3 regions of the Luteibacter flocculans genome follow, and region 2 is predicted to be linked to each of the others. Evidence: predicted binding sites of a transcription regulator. Region 2 holds the regulator's gene; each other region holds the start of a gene.
What was found. The regulator FliA, encoded in region 2, starts transcription of late flagellar genes. The targets are predictions, from matches to a motif close to TAAAGTTTNNCNNNCNNNGGCCGATAA.
Positions count from the first base shown of each region.

Region 1: the regulator FliA is predicted to act here: its motif matches at 3,838-3,864, upstream of IM816_RS08020 (GGDEF domain-containing protein).
Region 3: the regulator FliA is predicted to act here: its motif matches at 3,589-3,615, upstream of IM816_RS10530 (methyl-accepting chemotaxis protein).

Region 1 is NZ_CP063231.1:1,884,029-1,889,410, reverse strand. It holds gene IM816_RS08035 (S9 family peptidase) at 177-2,228, opposite strand; gene IM816_RS08030 (GNAT family N-acetyltransferase) at 2,317-2,607, opposite strand; gene IM816_RS08025 (CorA family divalent cation transporter) at 2,793-3,752, shown strand; gene IM816_RS08020 (GGDEF domain-containing protein) at 3,999-5,069, shown strand; gene IM816_RS08015 (alpha-ketoglutarate-dependent dioxygenase AlkB family protein) at 5,066-5,382, opposite strand, start outside.
Region 2 is NZ_CP063231.1:3,088,729-3,094,110, forward strand. It holds gene IM816_RS13300 (chemotaxis protein CheA) at 1-1,647, opposite strand, end outside; gene IM816_RS13305 (protein phosphatase CheZ) at 1,655-2,296, opposite strand; gene cheY (chemotaxis response regulator CheY) at 2,306-2,707, opposite strand; gene IM816_RS13315 (RNA polymerase sigma factor FliA) at 2,767-3,498, opposite strand; gene IM816_RS13320 (P-loop NTPase) at 3,495-4,370, opposite strand; gene flhF (flagellar biosynthesis GTPase FlhF) at 4,420-5,382, opposite strand, start outside.
Region 3 is NZ_CP063231.1:2,480,477-2,485,858, reverse strand. It holds gene IM816_RS10540 (class I SAM-dependent methyltransferase) at 1-479, opposite strand, end outside; gene IM816_RS10535 (beta-glucosidase family protein) at 733-3,396, shown strand; gene IM816_RS10530 (methyl-accepting chemotaxis protein) at 3,752-5,382, shown strand, end outside.

The DNA.
Region 1 (5,382 bases), 1.2 Mb from region 2:
GGGGGAAGGCCGGGGCGCGATGCCACTTATCCCTTGCGTTATCGGCCACCACAGCCCCTGACTTTAATGTTTCCATCGGCTCCCAGGCACGCGCCCGGTCGCCGGTCCTCCCCGCATGATGCTGCCTCGGCGAAAAAACGCAATCTCCGCGACGGCCCGCGACCGGGCCGCCGCCGTCAGTGGCCCGGTGCGCCGAGGTAGCGGTCGAACCAGGCCAGTGCCCGCGCCAGGACATCACGCCGGCTGGCGTCGCGGGCGAATCCGTGCCCTTCCCCGGGGTAGACCACCAAGGAAGTCGGCACGCCCTGGGCCCGCAGCGCGTGCCAGAATTCGAACGACTGCGGAGCTGGCGTCTCGGCGTCGCGCTCGCCGACCACGATCAGGGTGGGCGTCTTCACCTGCTTGATGAACGAGATCGCGGAGCTCTTGGCGTAGACGCCGGGGTCGTCATAGCCCGAGGCGCCGAAGTACGGCTTCATCCACTGGTCGATCAGGTTCTGGCCGTAGTAGCTCTGCCAGTTCGAGATACCCGCGCCGGCCACCGCTGCACGGAATCGCGTGGTCTGGGTCACGCCGAACATCGTCATGAAGCCGCCGTAGCTCCAGCCGGTCAGGCCGAGACGCTGATCGTCCACGGGATGGGTCTTCTCGATGGCGTCCACGCCCGCCAGAACGTCGCGGAGGTCGCCGTAGCCGAAGTCCTTGCGGTTGGCCTGAACGAAGGCCTCGCCCTGCCCGTAGCTGCCGCGCGGGTTGGGCATGAAGACGAAATAGCCCAGTGCCGAAAGCGGGGCGCCGCCGTAGCCCACGCCGGGCCAGCGCGGCGTAACCGCCGCGGCAGGACCACCATGGATCGAGACGATCATGCCGTAGCGCTTGGCCGGGTCGTAGTTCGCCGGGTAGAGCAGCCAGCCCTGGACGTCGTGGCCTTCGTTCTTCCAGGCAATGGATTCGGCCTTGCCCCAGGAGGGCTTCAGCGCGGCATTGAAGGTGGTGACGGCCTTCGGCGAGGTCTTGCCGTCCAGGTCGGCCAGCGTCACCTCCGCGGCCTTATCGAACGAACTCGCCACGAAGGCCGCCTTGGCGGCGTCGCCGCTGAGGGAGAGCGACATCGACAGGCGACCGTCGCCGATCGTCATCGGCACCTCGAACAGGATCTGCGCCGTGGCCGGACCGTTCGCGGGCAATGCATAGCTCGACACGCGACTCGCGCCCGCGGCGTGTTCGCCGACGATGAGACGATCCGATGCGGCCCAGTCCAGCCATGCCGGCGTGGTCGTGATGCCGGGCGTGACGTCCACTGGGGCGGCACCGCCCGCCGCGGGAACGGTCCAGATATCGCCGCCCGTCGATCCCTGGTCGCTCATGAGGCCGCCGATGAAGGCGATCCGCGAGCCGTCCGGCGAGAAGCGCGGCACCGCGACCTGCAGATCCTTCAGCGGACCCGGCAGCGTCGCGGTGTCGACGACGGTCGTGGGCTTGGCGCCCGGGGTGACAGCCTGCACGTAGAGCTTTGCCACCCACCAGTTGTTGTCGCCCGGCGGCTCGGCCGCCACATAGGCGATGCGTCCGCCGTCGCTGGAGAAGCTGAATTCGTAGACGTGTAGCCCGGCCGGCGTCAGCGTTCGCACTTCGCCGCCTTCGATCCCTACCGTGGCGAGCTGCTGCACCTCGATGCCCTCGACGCCGATCTCGCCAAGCTGCGGCTTGGCCGCTGCCGTCGCGCTCGCGCGACGCGTGGCGTTGGGCACATAGAGAAACCCGAGTGCCTTGCCATCGGGCCGCCACGCCAGTCCGTCCACGTAGCCCTTGAGGTGCGTGATCCGTCTCGGCGCGGCCTTCGTGGTGATGTCCACCACGTTGACGTCGTCCTGCTTGCCCTCGTCCACGCCGGTCGTCTTGCCCGCGCAGTCGGAAAGGAAAGCCAGGTGCCGGGAATCGGGTGCCCACAGGGCCGACGTCTCGCTGCATCCCTTCGTCGCCGTGACCCGATGGGCGTTGCGGCCATCGGCATCGGCGACCTCGAGCACGGTCTTGCCGGCGGTCTTCACCGTCCAGGCAAGATGCCGCGCATCGGGCGACAGCGATACCGATTCGATGGTGCGAACCTTGCCGAGCGCATCGAGGATCGCGGCGATGCGCGGATCGTCCGCCGACTTCGAGGTGTCGGCATGGGCAGCGCCCGCGCAGGCGAGCGCGACGGCAGCGGCGATCCACTTCGTACGCATGGTTGGCCTTGTGATCGTGGGAAAGGCAAAACCTTACACGCACATGAACACTCTGTGTAGGCGCGTGCCGCGTGCGGGGTCCGGGCGATCAGGCCAGCAGACGACCGTATTCCGGGTTGCGCTCGAACCAGACCTTCGCATACGAACACGCCGGCACGATCTTCCAGCCCTGGGCCTCGGCAGCCTGCACGGCGAAGCGAGTGAGCAGGTTCGCAATGCCGCGACCGCCGACGGGCGACGGCACGCCGGTATGGGTGATCGTCATCACGTTGCCGCGAAGCTGGTAGGCCAGCTCGCAGGTGTGGCCGTCCACGACGACCTGGAAAACTTCGTTCTTGCTGTCGTGGACGATGTCCAGCGGCTTGGCGTTGTCGCTCATGCGTGTTCTCCGAAGGGAGTGAGTGGGGGCCTGACGGATACATCGCTTGCAAGCATGCGCGAGTTCTTGCGCATGCACCACCGAGATGACGCGACACCCTTGCACGTGCCGGCGACAGCGGAAGCGTACACTGCCCGCGCCGCCGGCCGTGGCGGTACTTTCCGCCGCCCAAGGACACTCCGCACGTGCTGATCATCCACGAACACGGTAAGCCCCACCCGACCCAATGGACACCGGGCATGGGCAAGCCGGATGCCCCCCTCTGGATCGACCTGCTGGACCCCACCGAAGACGAACGCCGCTGTGCTGGTGAGAGCACCGGCCTGCGCGTGCCAGAGCGCAGCGACCTGACGAGCCTGGCGCTGTCGAGCCGCATCCGCACCGACGACGACGCGATGTATCTCTCGATTCCCTACTTCGCCGACACGACCCGCGCCCACCAACCGACGCCGGTCGGCATCGTGGTGACGAACCACATACTGCTGACCTTGCGCTTTGCGGATTCGCCCGCCTTCCAACTCGCCAACGACAGTTGCGCCGAACATCGCTGGGAATCCAGCGCCGATGCGCTCGCCACGTTGATCGAAGCGGTCGTGAATGTCGCCGCGAAGCGCATGGAAGACGTCTCGGCCGACCTCAAGAAGCTGTCGGATCGCATCTTTACGCCCGAACGCCTCGGCACGCCGGCCCTGCGCAACTGCATGCTCGAAGTGGGGCGGCTCGAAGGCGAGCAGGCGCGCAATCGCTCGTCGATGCTCGGCGTGCAGCGGATCGTGTCCTTCCTTCGCGCCAAGCAGCCGGACTGGATGTCCGATGACGTCGCCGTGCGCCTGCGCGTGGTGGAGCACGATCTGCGCACGTTGGACGAGTTCGACGACCAGCTCACCAACAAGCTGCAGTTCCTGCTCGACGCAAGCCTTGGCTTCATCAGCACGGACCAGAACCATGTCATGAAGGTGCTGACGGTGACGTCGGTCGCGACGATCCCCCCGGTGATCCTCGCCGGCATCTGGGGCATGAATTTCAAGGACATGCCCGAACTGACCTGGCCGCACGGTTACGCCATCGCACTCGCCGCCATCCTGATCAGCATCGTGTTGCCGGTGCTGTTCTTCAAATGGAGGGGCTGGCTCGATGGCGACTGACCGGCTTACCTCAGCCTTTCATTATTGTGAAGACCTGAAAACGTGCGCTGATTCACCTTTTGAGACATTCAAGGTCTTCATACGCTAAAGTTATCGGCCAGCCTGCCGTCACTCACCCCAACGGGTCGGTCGGCCCGCGGTAATCAAGACTAAAGGGGCGCCCTGCGTGCCCCGCTCGGGGGAGGAGTCGTCGGTGCCAGCCATGCGTGCATATAGCGATCGATGGGTCGCTCGGAAACTGCGGCCATGAAAGCCGCCTGGCACGCTCTTGCCGGCGTCCTGCCCGAGTCGCGCCTGCTCGCGTCCGTGGCGGAATTCACCCACCACCGCGATATCGACGCGTTGGACCACAGCATGGTGCTGTCGCTGGCCGAGTTGGTGGCCGTCAACAGCGTCACCCTGTGCAAGTGCGGAGAAGACCCCTCGCATCCGGTGGACTCCATTGTCGTCTGCTCGCGCAAGCCCGGTCCCGAGGGCGGCTTCGTCGTGGAGGCCGTCGATCCCGACCGCGACGGCGATGCGATCGACACCATCGTCTGCGCACTGGAAACCTCCGAGGCGATCAGTGACGTCACGGAGCACGGCGTCAATCGCCTGGTGATTCCGATCCAACGCGAGCACGCAGCCATCGGCGCCCTGATGCTCGAGGCCGAGGAACCGCTCGACGAAGTGCGCTCGATGGTCGAAGGTTTCGCGCGCATCTATGGCAACTACATCGCCCTGCTCAACGAAAGCGAGCGCGACAAGCTCACCGGCCTGTACAACCGCCGGAGTTTCGAACAGCGACTGCAGCGGCTGCTCAAGCTGCACCGCCAGCGCAGCCGGCCCGCCCCGGGACGCGCCGAACAGCGGCATGCCCCCGAGACCCAGGCGCAGCTGTTTCTCGCCATTCTCGACATCGACCATTTCAAGCGGATCAACGACACCTACGGCCATGTCTACGGCGACGAGGTGATCCTGATGCTCGCCCAGCAGATGCGCGCGAGCTTCCGCCAGGGCGACGTACTGTTCCGCTTTGGCGGCGAGGAGTTCGTGATCCTGCTGGCGGCGCCGGACGAAAGTGCGGCGAGGGCCGTGCTGGATCGCTTCCGCCAGCTCGTCGCGGAACACGCGTTCCCGCAGGTAGACCACGTGACCGTCAGCATCGGCTATGCGAGGATCAGCGAGAACGACTATCCCGAGATCGTGCTCGATCGCGCGGACAAGGCGCTCTACTTCGCCAAGCAGAACGGCCGCAACAGCGTGCACGGATACGAAGCGCTTTCTGCGCGTGGCGAACTCGCCCCAGTCGCCCTGGGCAGCATCGACCTGTTCTAGCGGGCTTGGGGCGCGTAACGTCGGCCGGGCGCCTTCCCTGCCGGCCGCACCCGGAACGCCAGGCTGATTCGCGGTCCGACTTCGGCGCGCACTTTCGGTATGCCGTGGTCGTAGTGATGCTGCGTGGCGTAGCTCATCGTGAGCACGCTGCCAGCCTCGAGGTCGATATCGAAGTTGCGCTTCCTGCCGCCGCGCTCGCGCAGCGTCATGCGCCGCGTCGCGCCAAGCGACAGCAGCGCGATCGGCGCGCCTTCGGTCAGCTCCTCAAGATGGTCGTTGTGCGGCGCGACGCTGTCCCGGCCGTCCCGATAGA
Region 2 (5,382 bases):
GATGGCGAGGGTAAGCGGAACGGAGAGACGCACCGTGCTGCCGTGACCCACGCGCGAATCGATGGACAACGTGCCGCCGAGTTCCACTATCTTGGTCTTGACGACGTCCATACCGACGCCGCGACCGGAGATGTCGGAGACCTGACTGGCCGTGGAGAAGCCGGGACGGAACACGATCTCGTAGCATTCGCGCTCGTCGAGACGCGCCGCCTGCTCCGCATCCATCAGCCCTTTTTCTACCGCCTTGCGACGAAGCACTTCGGGGTCCATGCCCTTGCCGTCGTCGGTCACGGTGATGACGATGCGGTCGCCGAACTGACCCGCAGCGAGGCGCACGGTACCGTTGCGTGGCTTGCCCTCGGCAGCGCGGACGTCGGGCATCTCGATGCCGTGATCCACCGCATTGCGCAGCAGGTGGACCAGCGGATCGGCGAGGGCCTCGACCACCGTACGATCGATGTCGGTCTCTTCGCCCTCGGTCACCAGTTCGATGTCCTTGCCGAGCTGGCGAGCCAGATCGCGGACGATGCGCGGGAAGCGCGAAAACAGTTTGCCGACCGGCTGCATACGCATGCGCAGCACGGCGTTCTGCAGGTCTTCGGCCACGCGCTCGAGTTCGCCGATGGCACGCTCCATCGGGTCGTTCGTGCCGCGCGGCGCAAGATTGGTGAGGCGGTTACGCACGAGGACGAGTTCGCCCGCGGCATCCACCAGCCCGTCGAGACGATGCGTATCGACGCGCACCGTGGTGTCGGCAGTGGACGCGGTGCGCTTTTCCGTCGGCGCTGCGGCGCGCGCCGCGGGAGCGGCGGGTGCCGGTTCCGCGGGTGTCGGCGGCGGAGCGGGTGCGGGTGCGGGTGCCGGCGCAGCAGCAATCACGGCAGCACCTGGGACGACACCCGGTGCCGCGGTACCGTGCAGACTATCGAGCAAGGCTTCGAATTCGTCGTCGCTGATCGCGTTCGGATCGGCAGTCGTCGCAGCAGGTGCGGCAGGAGCGGCGGGTGCCGGTGCCGGGTTCGGCGAGCTCGCAGCGCCTTCGGCACCGGGAGCACCGGTGCCGTAGAGGGAATCCAGCAGCGCTTCGAATTCGTCGTCGGAGATCGGGCCAGACGATGCCGGAGTAGGCTCGCGCTCATTGCGCGCCGCGTCGAGCATCGCCTCGAATTCGTCTTCGATGGGATCGTAGGCGCGCGAAGTGGGCGCCGCACTGACTGGCGCGGCGGTGGGTGGCGCCAGGGCCACCGGAGGGGCTGTGGCAGCGCGGCCGGGAATGAGCAGGCGGTCGAGCAACGAGCGCGGCGCAGCTTCAATTGGCAGGCCACCATCGGCGGCCCGCATCATGTCGTTGAGCAGATCGAGCGATTCCAGCAGCGCGTCCATGAAACCGGCATTGAGCACGATCGCGCCGTTGCGGGCTTCATTGAGCAGATCTTCGGCGCGATGGCACAGCTCCACCATCGGGTTCAGGCCAAGAAAGCCTGCACCGCCCTTCACCGTGTGGAACGCGCGGAACACCGCATTCAACAGGTCGACGTCGCCGGGCGAGGACTCGAGGTCCACGAGTTGTTCGCCCAGGCTTTCCAGCAGCTCGCGCGCCTCGATCAAAAAGACGTTGAGCAGCTCGTTGTCCAGCTCCACGCTCATAGGGCGCTCAGAAGCCGAATTCGCTGAGCAGGCGGTCCACTTCGTCCTGACTGACCTTTTCGGCAGCAGGCGCGGCACCACCGGCCAGCGTGCCGGTCAGGCGCACCAGCTCCACCAGCGACGATTCCACCTTGGCCATGAACGCTTCGACCTGCGCCACGCGCTGGCCGGAGAGATCCTGCCAGGACTGCGCCTCGACCATTTCGCCAAAGCCGATGTCGCAGCTCTGGGCGAAGTCGCCCACGCGCACGGCAAGCGCCGTGGCGCTGGTGGCGAAGGCGGGGTCGGCGTGATCGAGCACCAGCACCTCGTCGGCCTGGCGGGCGAGCGCCTGTGCCTGCGGGCGCAGCTTTTCGCTGAAATCGAGGGTGCGATGGGCAGCCTGGGCACTCATCTCGAGCACGTCGCGCAGGTGCTTGCGCGCATCGCTCATGTTGCCCGGCACACCATCGTGCGAGATGTCGGCGGCAAGCCGGCGCGCGGATTCGTGCAGGTCGCGGGCCAAGTGGCCCAGCGCCATGAAGAGGTGCTGTTCACGGCTGCGCAGGAGGCGATCGAGGGCCTCCTCGACCGAGGCGGGATCGTTCGCATCCAGCAGCTCGCGCAGTTCGGGCGCCACGTCGTGGCCAGGGGAAATCACGGTGTTCATGGTCGTTCCTTAGCCCGCGGCCGCGGCGAGTCGTTCGAAGATCTTGTCGAGTTTTTCCTTCAGCGTGACCGCCGTGAAGGGCTTGACGACGTAGCCGTTCACGCCGCTCTGTGCAGCCGCGATGATCTGATCGCGGTTGTTCTCCGCCGTCACCATCAGCACGGGCATGGCTTTCAGGGCGGCGTCGGCGCGAATGGCGCGGAGCAGGTCGATGCCGGTCATGTTCGGCATGTTCCAGTCCGTGACCACCAGGTCGAACGGCTGCGCGCGCAGCATCGCCAGCGCGGCATTACCGTCTTCGGCTTCCTGGATCAGGGTGTTGGTGAAGCCAAGCTCCACCAGCAGATTCCTGACGATGCGTCGCATGGTGGAAAAATCGTCCACCACGAGAATCTTCATGTTCTTGTCCAAAACGTTCTCTCCGCCTTGCTACCGCGTGTTCTTTTTCGGCGACGTCACTACGGGTGCCGTCACTGCTTGTCTTTCCAGCCCGACATGCGTGCGCGGAGTCGAATCAGGGCCTGGCCATGGATCTGGCATACCCGCGATTCGCTCACTCCCAACACCGCACCGATTTCCTTCAGGTTGAGTTCTTCGTCGTAGTACAGCGACATGACCAGCTTCTCGCGCTCGGGCAATCCGTCGATGGACTGCGCCAGTGCGCCACGCAGGCCTTCCTGCTCGAACGTACCTTCCGGACCGGCCGCGTCCGGGTCGACCACGTCGATCGCCGCGCCTTCGTCGCCTTCGGGCGCCGTCAGGCTCAACAACCGCGCGCTCGCCGCGTCCGCCAGGATCTGGTTGTATTCCATGGCGTCGATGCCCAGCCGCTTCATCACTTCCGCGTCTTCGGCGTCGCCACCCGTCTCGTTTTCGATCTGCCTCGTCACCTCCGCGACCTCGCGCAACTTCCGGTGGACGGAGCGCGGAGTCCAATCCGTCTTGCGCAGTTCGTCCAGCATGGCGCCACGTATGCGGATACCCGCATAGGTTTCGAAGCTGGCCGCGCGAGTCGGCGAGTAATTTCTTGCGGCCTCAAGCAGTCCGATCATTCCGGCCTGCATCAGGTCGTTTGCATCCACGCTTGGCGGCAGCCGGCCCATCAGGTGATAGGCGATTCGGCGCACCAGCGGCGCGTGGGTCTTTACCAGTTCATCCGCTGGGATGCGCGTGATCTCAAGGTATTCGGTCGCAACGCTCACAGTGGTAGCCCCCCCCCCTGATGGGACCGTTCGGCGAAGAAGCCAATACGGCCCTGTGCACGGGGTTCGGGTTCACCCCATGTATCGACCGACCTGGCCAAATTCTTGAATCCGACCGCCGACCGGCTGCTGGGCCAGGCATCGACCACCGCCGACTGGCGGCGGATCGCCTGGCGCAGGTACTCGTCGTGCGGAACCATGCCCATGAAATCCAAGGAAACATCGAGAAAACGATTGGTCACCCGGGACAGTTTCTCGAAGAGCTGGCGCCCCTCCTGGGCGTGGCGAACCATGTTCGCCACGATGCGGAAGCGGTTAACCGCGAACTCGCGGCTCATGACCTTGATGAGCGCGTAGGCGTCGGTGAGCGAGGCCGGCTCGTCGCAGACCACCACCACCACCTCGTCCGAGGCCGCAGCGAACATGGAGACGCTGTCCGAGATGCCCGCCGCCGTGTCGACGATCAGGTACTCCGGCGCCAGCGGGTATTCGTCGAATGCCCGGATCACCGCCGCGTGTTCGATGTTCGGCAGCTGCGCCATGCGACGCGCGCCCGACGTGGCGGGGATCACCTTGAGGCCGTGTGCGGCCTGCAGGATGAGGTCTTCGATGCCGCACTCCCCTTCCAGCATGTGACCCAGGTGCCGGGTCGGCTGCAGGCCGAGCAGGACGTCGACGTTCGCCATGGCGAGATCGGCGTCGAGTAGAAGGACGTCACGGCCGCCCATCGCGAGCGCCATGCCGAGGTTGACCGCCACCGTGGTCTTGCCCACGCCGCCCTTGCCGCCGGCAATCGCGATGCTGCGGGTGGGGCGGCGATCGGCGAGCCAGTGGAGCCCGGCGGCCTGGGTGGAATCGACGTGTGTGCTCATGAAGTAAGTCACTGCCGTGGGAGTCGGTTGCGGTTGAAGAGAAAGAGGGTCAAGCCAGGGCCGGCGCCACACCGCCGAAGCGGTCGGCGAGGATGGCGTCGTCGGGTTCGTCGCTGCGCTGCTTGACGAGCTGCGCAGCCAGGCAGACCAGCTTGCGCGCATCGGCGGACGCAATGTCCTCGGGCACGCGCTGGCCGTCGGTGGTGTAGTCCAGCGGCAGGCCGTGGCGGATCAGTGCGGACAGCGCGCCGCCGATCAGCGGCGCCTCGTCGAGCTTGGTGAGAATGGCGCTCTGCGGAGCCAGCGGCGCATAGGCGCGCACCGCGTTGTCGATGGCCTGCGCCTGCGCGTTGGCCGCCAGTACGAGACAGACGCGCAGATCCGAGGTCGCACGCAGCGTCTCGAACTGCTGCTGGAGCTTCGGATCGTTGCCCGCCAGCCCGGCCGTGTCGACCAGTACCGTGTTGCGGCCGCGCAGCTGGAGCAGCACGTTGCGCAGACTGTTGGCATCCTGCGCGTTGAACACGCGCACGCCGAGCAGGCGGCCATAGTGTTCGAGCTGTGCCCCGGCGCCGATGCGGTACTGATCCGTGCTGATGAGGGCAACGTTGGACGCGCCGTGACGCAGCACCGCGCGCGCGGCGAGCTTCGCGATGGTGGTGGTCTTGCCGACGCCGGTGGTACCGACCAGCGCGATGACGCCGCCGCCGACCGTGTCGAAATTCCGTCCGCTCGTACGGATGTTGCGCGAAAGAATGCCCAGCGGCAGATAACGCGCCTGCTCGGGCGTCATGCCCGGCGGCAGTTCCGCGCACAGCGCGCGAGCGACGTCGGCGTCGATGCCCAGCCGGGTCATCTCGCGCAGCACGCGGGCGCGCAGCGGCTGCTCGCGATCCATCTGGTTCCAGGCCAGCGTCGAGAGCTGCACTTCGAGCATCTCGCGCAGGTTGTTGATCTCGGCACGCACGCCGTTCACGGCGGCATCGTTATTGGGCGTGACGGTGGCGGCGCG
Region 3 (5,382 bases), 610 kb from region 2:
TCGCCCAGCGAACGTGAAGGCCGGCACGTCAGCAGGTCATCCCATTGGCAGATTTCCCGCGGTGCACTGAAAAGAAGACGACCGCCGGGTTCCAGTGCATCTCCAATGCGGCGCAGTACCTCCCGCTGGTCGTCTTCTCCAAGAAGAAAGATCAGGCCGATGGAAACAGCGCCGCCGAATGATCGGCGGAAGAACACGCTCTCCTGCGCGGCTTCGCAGGCCACGGGCGTATCGGGAAAGCGCGCATGAAACGCAGCGACCAAGTTGGGTGAGGCATCGATCCCGAAGACGTTGAATCCATCTTCAATCAGCACCTGCGCGATGGGTACGCCCGACCCGCAGCCCACATCTAGCACCGACGCCGATGGTGGCAGGTTTTCCCGCGCCCATGCGCGCACCAGGTCTGCGCCAATACTGGACCGCGCCGCGAGGTACTGGTCGGCAATGTCGTTCCAGCCTTCGGATCGATCGCGGGGCATGGGGGAGGTCTAGGGGTGATCGGTATCGTTCGGATCGTATCAACATGTGATGTTGCGATGTGATCGACGGCACTTGCTCTCAAGCACATGCGATGCGCAGCGTGGCTCAATGCTCTGCAACTCTGAGCCATCCAACCGTTGTGAGAATCCCATCACAGCCATGGCATGCTGCTGTGCAGCATAATGGTGAGCGTCAACCGACAACGCTTCGATAACGGGGGGAATCCGTGAAAAGCGCTTTCGGAGACGCTTAATGAAAAAACTGACCTTGGCCACGTGCCTCACGGCCGCCTTGACCTCGACAGTGGCCGCCCCGGTGTCAGCCCAACAGACCCGCGGTGCTGCGCCAGCGTTACATCCGGCTCAGCGCTCGCTACAGGGCATTCCCGCCGTGCGCGGTCACGCTCCGGACTTTCTCCAGGACTGGCTGGCCGACCAGATCGCCGACCGCATCGTCAGAAAGATGACCTTGCAGGAAAAGCTGGACTACATCGGCGGCACCGGCGCCTGGGACATCAAACCGCTCACGAGACTGGGGCTGCCGCAGATCTACGCGACCGATGCGTCGCTGGGCGTGCGGCTTTCGTCGCCAGCAGGTGTGAGTTACCCGGCGGGGCAAGCACTCGCGTCGTCGTGGGATACCCATCTCGCAAAGCAGTTCGGCTCATCGCTTGGGCGTGACGCGCGCCAGCTCGGCTTCCAGAACGTCCTCGGCCCGGGCGTGAACATGTACCGGACGCCGTACGCAGGACGTGCGTTCGAATACATGTCCGGTGAGGATCCCTATCTGGGCGCCGCGTTGGTTCCGCAGGTCATAGACGGTATCCAGGACCAGGGCGTCTGGGCCACGCTGAAGCACCTGGTCGCCAATGACGAGGAAAACAATCGCCTTGCGGTGAACATCTCGGTCGATGAGCGGACGTTGCGCGAGCTATACCTCGTTCCCTTCGAGTCGGCGGTCAAGGCTGGCAAGCCCGCAAACATCATGTGCGCTTTCAATGGTGTCAACGGTCCGCTCGCCTGCGAGAACGCGCATCTCAACAACGAGATCGTCAAACAGCAGTGGGGCTTCAAGGGCTTCATCGAGTCCGATTACAACGCGTTGCAGGATGGCACCAAGGGCGCGCTGGGTGGTACCGATCTGGACATGCCCAACGGGAAGTTCATGAATGCGACGACGCTCCAGCCGCTTATCGACAACGGCACGATTCCCCAGTCGGTGATCGACGACAAGGTGCGCCGCATCGTGCGGCAGATTGCGTTGTTTGGCTTCACGGATAACACGGTTTCCATGGACAACACGCAGACGCCCGAGCAGCGCGCGCAGAGTCAGGCGATGGCACGAGACATCGCGCGTGAAGGCACCGTATTGCTGAAGAACGACCACAACAATCTGCCCCTGGCCAGCGATCATCCGCTGAAGGTGGCGGTCATCGGTTACCGCTCGGTCACAGCACCGCCGTCCGGGTTTGGCAGCGCCAACATCAACCCGAATGAATACGTCAATGACATCGACGGCATTCGCGCGGCTGCACCCCAGGGCAGTCAGGTCGATTACATCGACCGGATGTCCCTCGATCCTGGATTGACTCCGAGCGTGGGTGGCTTCACCGGTGCGTATTCCTCGAACGGCCAGACTGTCACCCGCGACGACCGTCTGATCAATCTCGACTGGAACAACGGCGGCTCACCGTTCGGTAGCGCCATGCCGGATGCGGCCGTTTGGTCTGGAAAGATCACTCCGACCACGACGGGCGATCATGTCTTCAAGGTGAGGGCCGACGGTGCAGTGCGCGTCCAGATCGACGGGCAGGAGATCGTCAACAACGGCGCAGGCACCGTCATCACGCCGTCGATTCCACCGACCATCCCCTCGTACGGCACGATTCGCCTTCAGGCGGGCCAAACCTACGACGTGAGCATCCAGTACGAGCGCAAGCCAAACTACTTCGGCACGCTGGGCGGATTTCAGGGTGTGCAGTTCAGTTGGGCGTCGCTCGTCCCGACGACGGATCTGGGCCAGTACGATGCCGTTGTCGTCGTGGGTGGTCTGGGTTCCGAATACGAAGGCGAGGGTTTCGATCGACCGTTCATCCTCCCCGAGGCCCAGGACGAGTTGATCGCCAACGTTGCCGCGGCGAACCCTCGCACCACGGTCGTGATGCATGCGGGAGGCGGTGTCAGCATGCGGGCTTGGGTCGATAAGGTGGCCAGCGTGCTTTATCCCTGGTACGCGGGCGAGGAGGGCGGTGCGGCGATCGGTGAAATCCTGTTCGGCAAGGTGAATCCTTCGGGCAAGCTGCCGATCACGATCGAGCGCGACGAGAAGGACAATCCGACGTACGCCAACTACCCGTTCCCGCAGAACAGCACGGCGAACAAGGAAATCGTTTATTCCGAGGGCCTGCTCAATGGGTATCGCGGCTTCGAGGCAAAGGGCATTACTCCTGAATTCGCGTTCGGTCACGGGTTGTCGTACTCCACGTTTACCTACGGCCCGGTGCATGTGACTTTCGGGAACGTGCCCTATCTGGACGACCGCCAGATCGTGGCCCGGGCTCAGTTCACGATCACCAACACGAGCCAGCGCGAAGGTACCGAGGTGGCGCAGGTTTATGTGGGCGAGGACGCGCCGCCTGTTTCCCGCCCGAAGAAGGAACTGAAGGGCTTCGCGCGCGTTACCTTGAATCCGGGCGAAACCCGTCAGGTCACGGTGCCGTTGAACGCACGTGCTTTCGCCTGGTTCGATACGTCGGTCAATACGTGGCGTATCGACCGCGGCAGCTATACGGTCTCCGTGGGCGGTGCGTCGGATGCCATTGCCGGGACGGCCAGCATCACCCTGCCGCGGGATCAGTTGTTGTCGGTGAAAGACAGCCTGCCGGTGGTGGAGCCAACCCGCCGTAGCAAGCAATAAGGGGCGGGGCTCAGCGGGAGGTGGCGTGGGTCGCCTCCCGCTGAGGTCAACGGATGGCGCGGTTATCGGTTCCCACGTCCGCTGTCGGCTTTTCGACCCGGCGCGTTCCATGGTCGGTCTACAACTGCCCAACCTTCGTTGTCTGCGTCTTGCAGCATAAATAGCCGAAGAGGGGGACATTATTCGCCGAACTCAAGTTTTGACTGAATTTGCCGAAAATGTGTAGGTAACCGGTCAGTACATCCGTCCTCAGGTGATCCTACGGTCATCACGACCCGTGCTTCCCGGCATTTCGGCAAAAGCGCCCGCTCCTGAAAACGGCGGCAGCTCGCGCCTTCTCTGCCCAGGAGGCACCATGCAATTCATCAAACTGGCTTCACGCAACAAGCTGATCTTCGGCGGTTTCGCCGCCATCGCCATGGTAGTAATCGTGCTCGTCGGACTCGTCTACGCTGCACTGCAGACCATGGAGCGGAGCACCCGCATGGACCTGCACTCGAACGAGGTGCTGCGGGTAGAGGGAACGCTCCTGGGCGCCCTGGTCAACATCGAAACCGGTGAGCGCGGCTACCTGATCACGGGCAAGGAGGCCTCGCTGGCGCCGATGATTGCGGGACAGGCCGCCTATGCGGATGCCCTTTCCAAGCTGCGCCAACTCACGATCGACAATGCTGAGCAGCAGAAACGCCTCGCGGATATCGATGCGGTCTATCGCAGTTGGACGACCGATGCGATCGATCCGGTCGTCGCCCTGCAGAAGAAGCAGCCGGAGAACAGCGGATCGAGCGCGGAAGCACTGGCGTACGAGCGCGAGGGCAAGGGCAAGGCCCGGATGGACGAGATGCGTGAACTGCTGGGAAAGTTCGTCGGTGCCGAGACGGCGCTACTTGACGAGCGTTCGGCTCAGGCCGCCACGACGCGTGCGCGTACCGACGGTATCCTCCTGGGCGGCGGTCTGCTCGCCCTGCTTGCGATCCTCGGCGTGGCGACCGCGCTCGTGCGCAGTATCCTCGCACCGCTGGAACATGCCTCGGCCGTGACGGCACGCATCGCAGCGGGTCACCTGGGCGAGTCGGTGTCGGTCACGCGCAACGACGACCTGGGACGCATGCTCAATGCGCTCCACGCCATGGACGAGAATCTCGCTCGCATCGTCGGCGCGGTGCGCGAGAACGCGGTGCAGGTTGAGCACGCAGCACGCGATATCTCGGCGGGTAACGACGATCTTTCCAACCGCACCCAGGAGCAGGCGTCCTCGCTGGAGGAAACCGCGGCATCGATGGAAGAGATGTCGTCCGCGGTCAAACAGAATGCATCGGGTGCGGCGCTTGCCCAGCAGATCTCCCAGGGCCTGCGCACCGACGCCAAGAACGGTGGCGCGGTAGCCGACGAGGCCGTGGAAGCGATGAAGCAGATCTCCGAGGCCAGCCGGAACATTGGCGAGATCGCTGTGTTGATCGACGAAATCGCCTTCCAGACCAACCTGCTGGCCTTGAACGCGGCCGTGGAAGCGGCGCGTGCGGGTGAGCAGGGTCGCGGCTTTGCGGTCGTGGCCGCCGAGGTCCGCAACCTCGCGCAGCGCAGCGCGGCCGCCGCCAAGGACATCAAGAGCCTGATCGGTACCACGGTGCAGCGGGTGAGCACCGGCTCGGATCTGGTCAATCGCACCGGGCAGGCGCTGGTTACCATCGGCAACAGCGCGACCAAGGTCGCCGACATCGTCAGCGAAATCTCGGCCGCGTCGCAGGAACAGTCGGCAGGTGTCGAGCAGGTCAACGTCGCCGTAGCCTCCCTCGACGACGTGACCCAGCAGAACGCTGCGTTGGTAGAAGAAGCCAGCGCCGCCAGCCGCCAGGCACTGGAGCTTGCCCAGGAACTGACGCGTCAGGTGGCCTTCTTCAAACTCGCGGACTCGGCGGCTGCCGCAGCCCGTGCGTCGTCGAAGCCGTCGCCGCAGCCCGTGAAGGCAGCTCCGGTGTCTGTGCC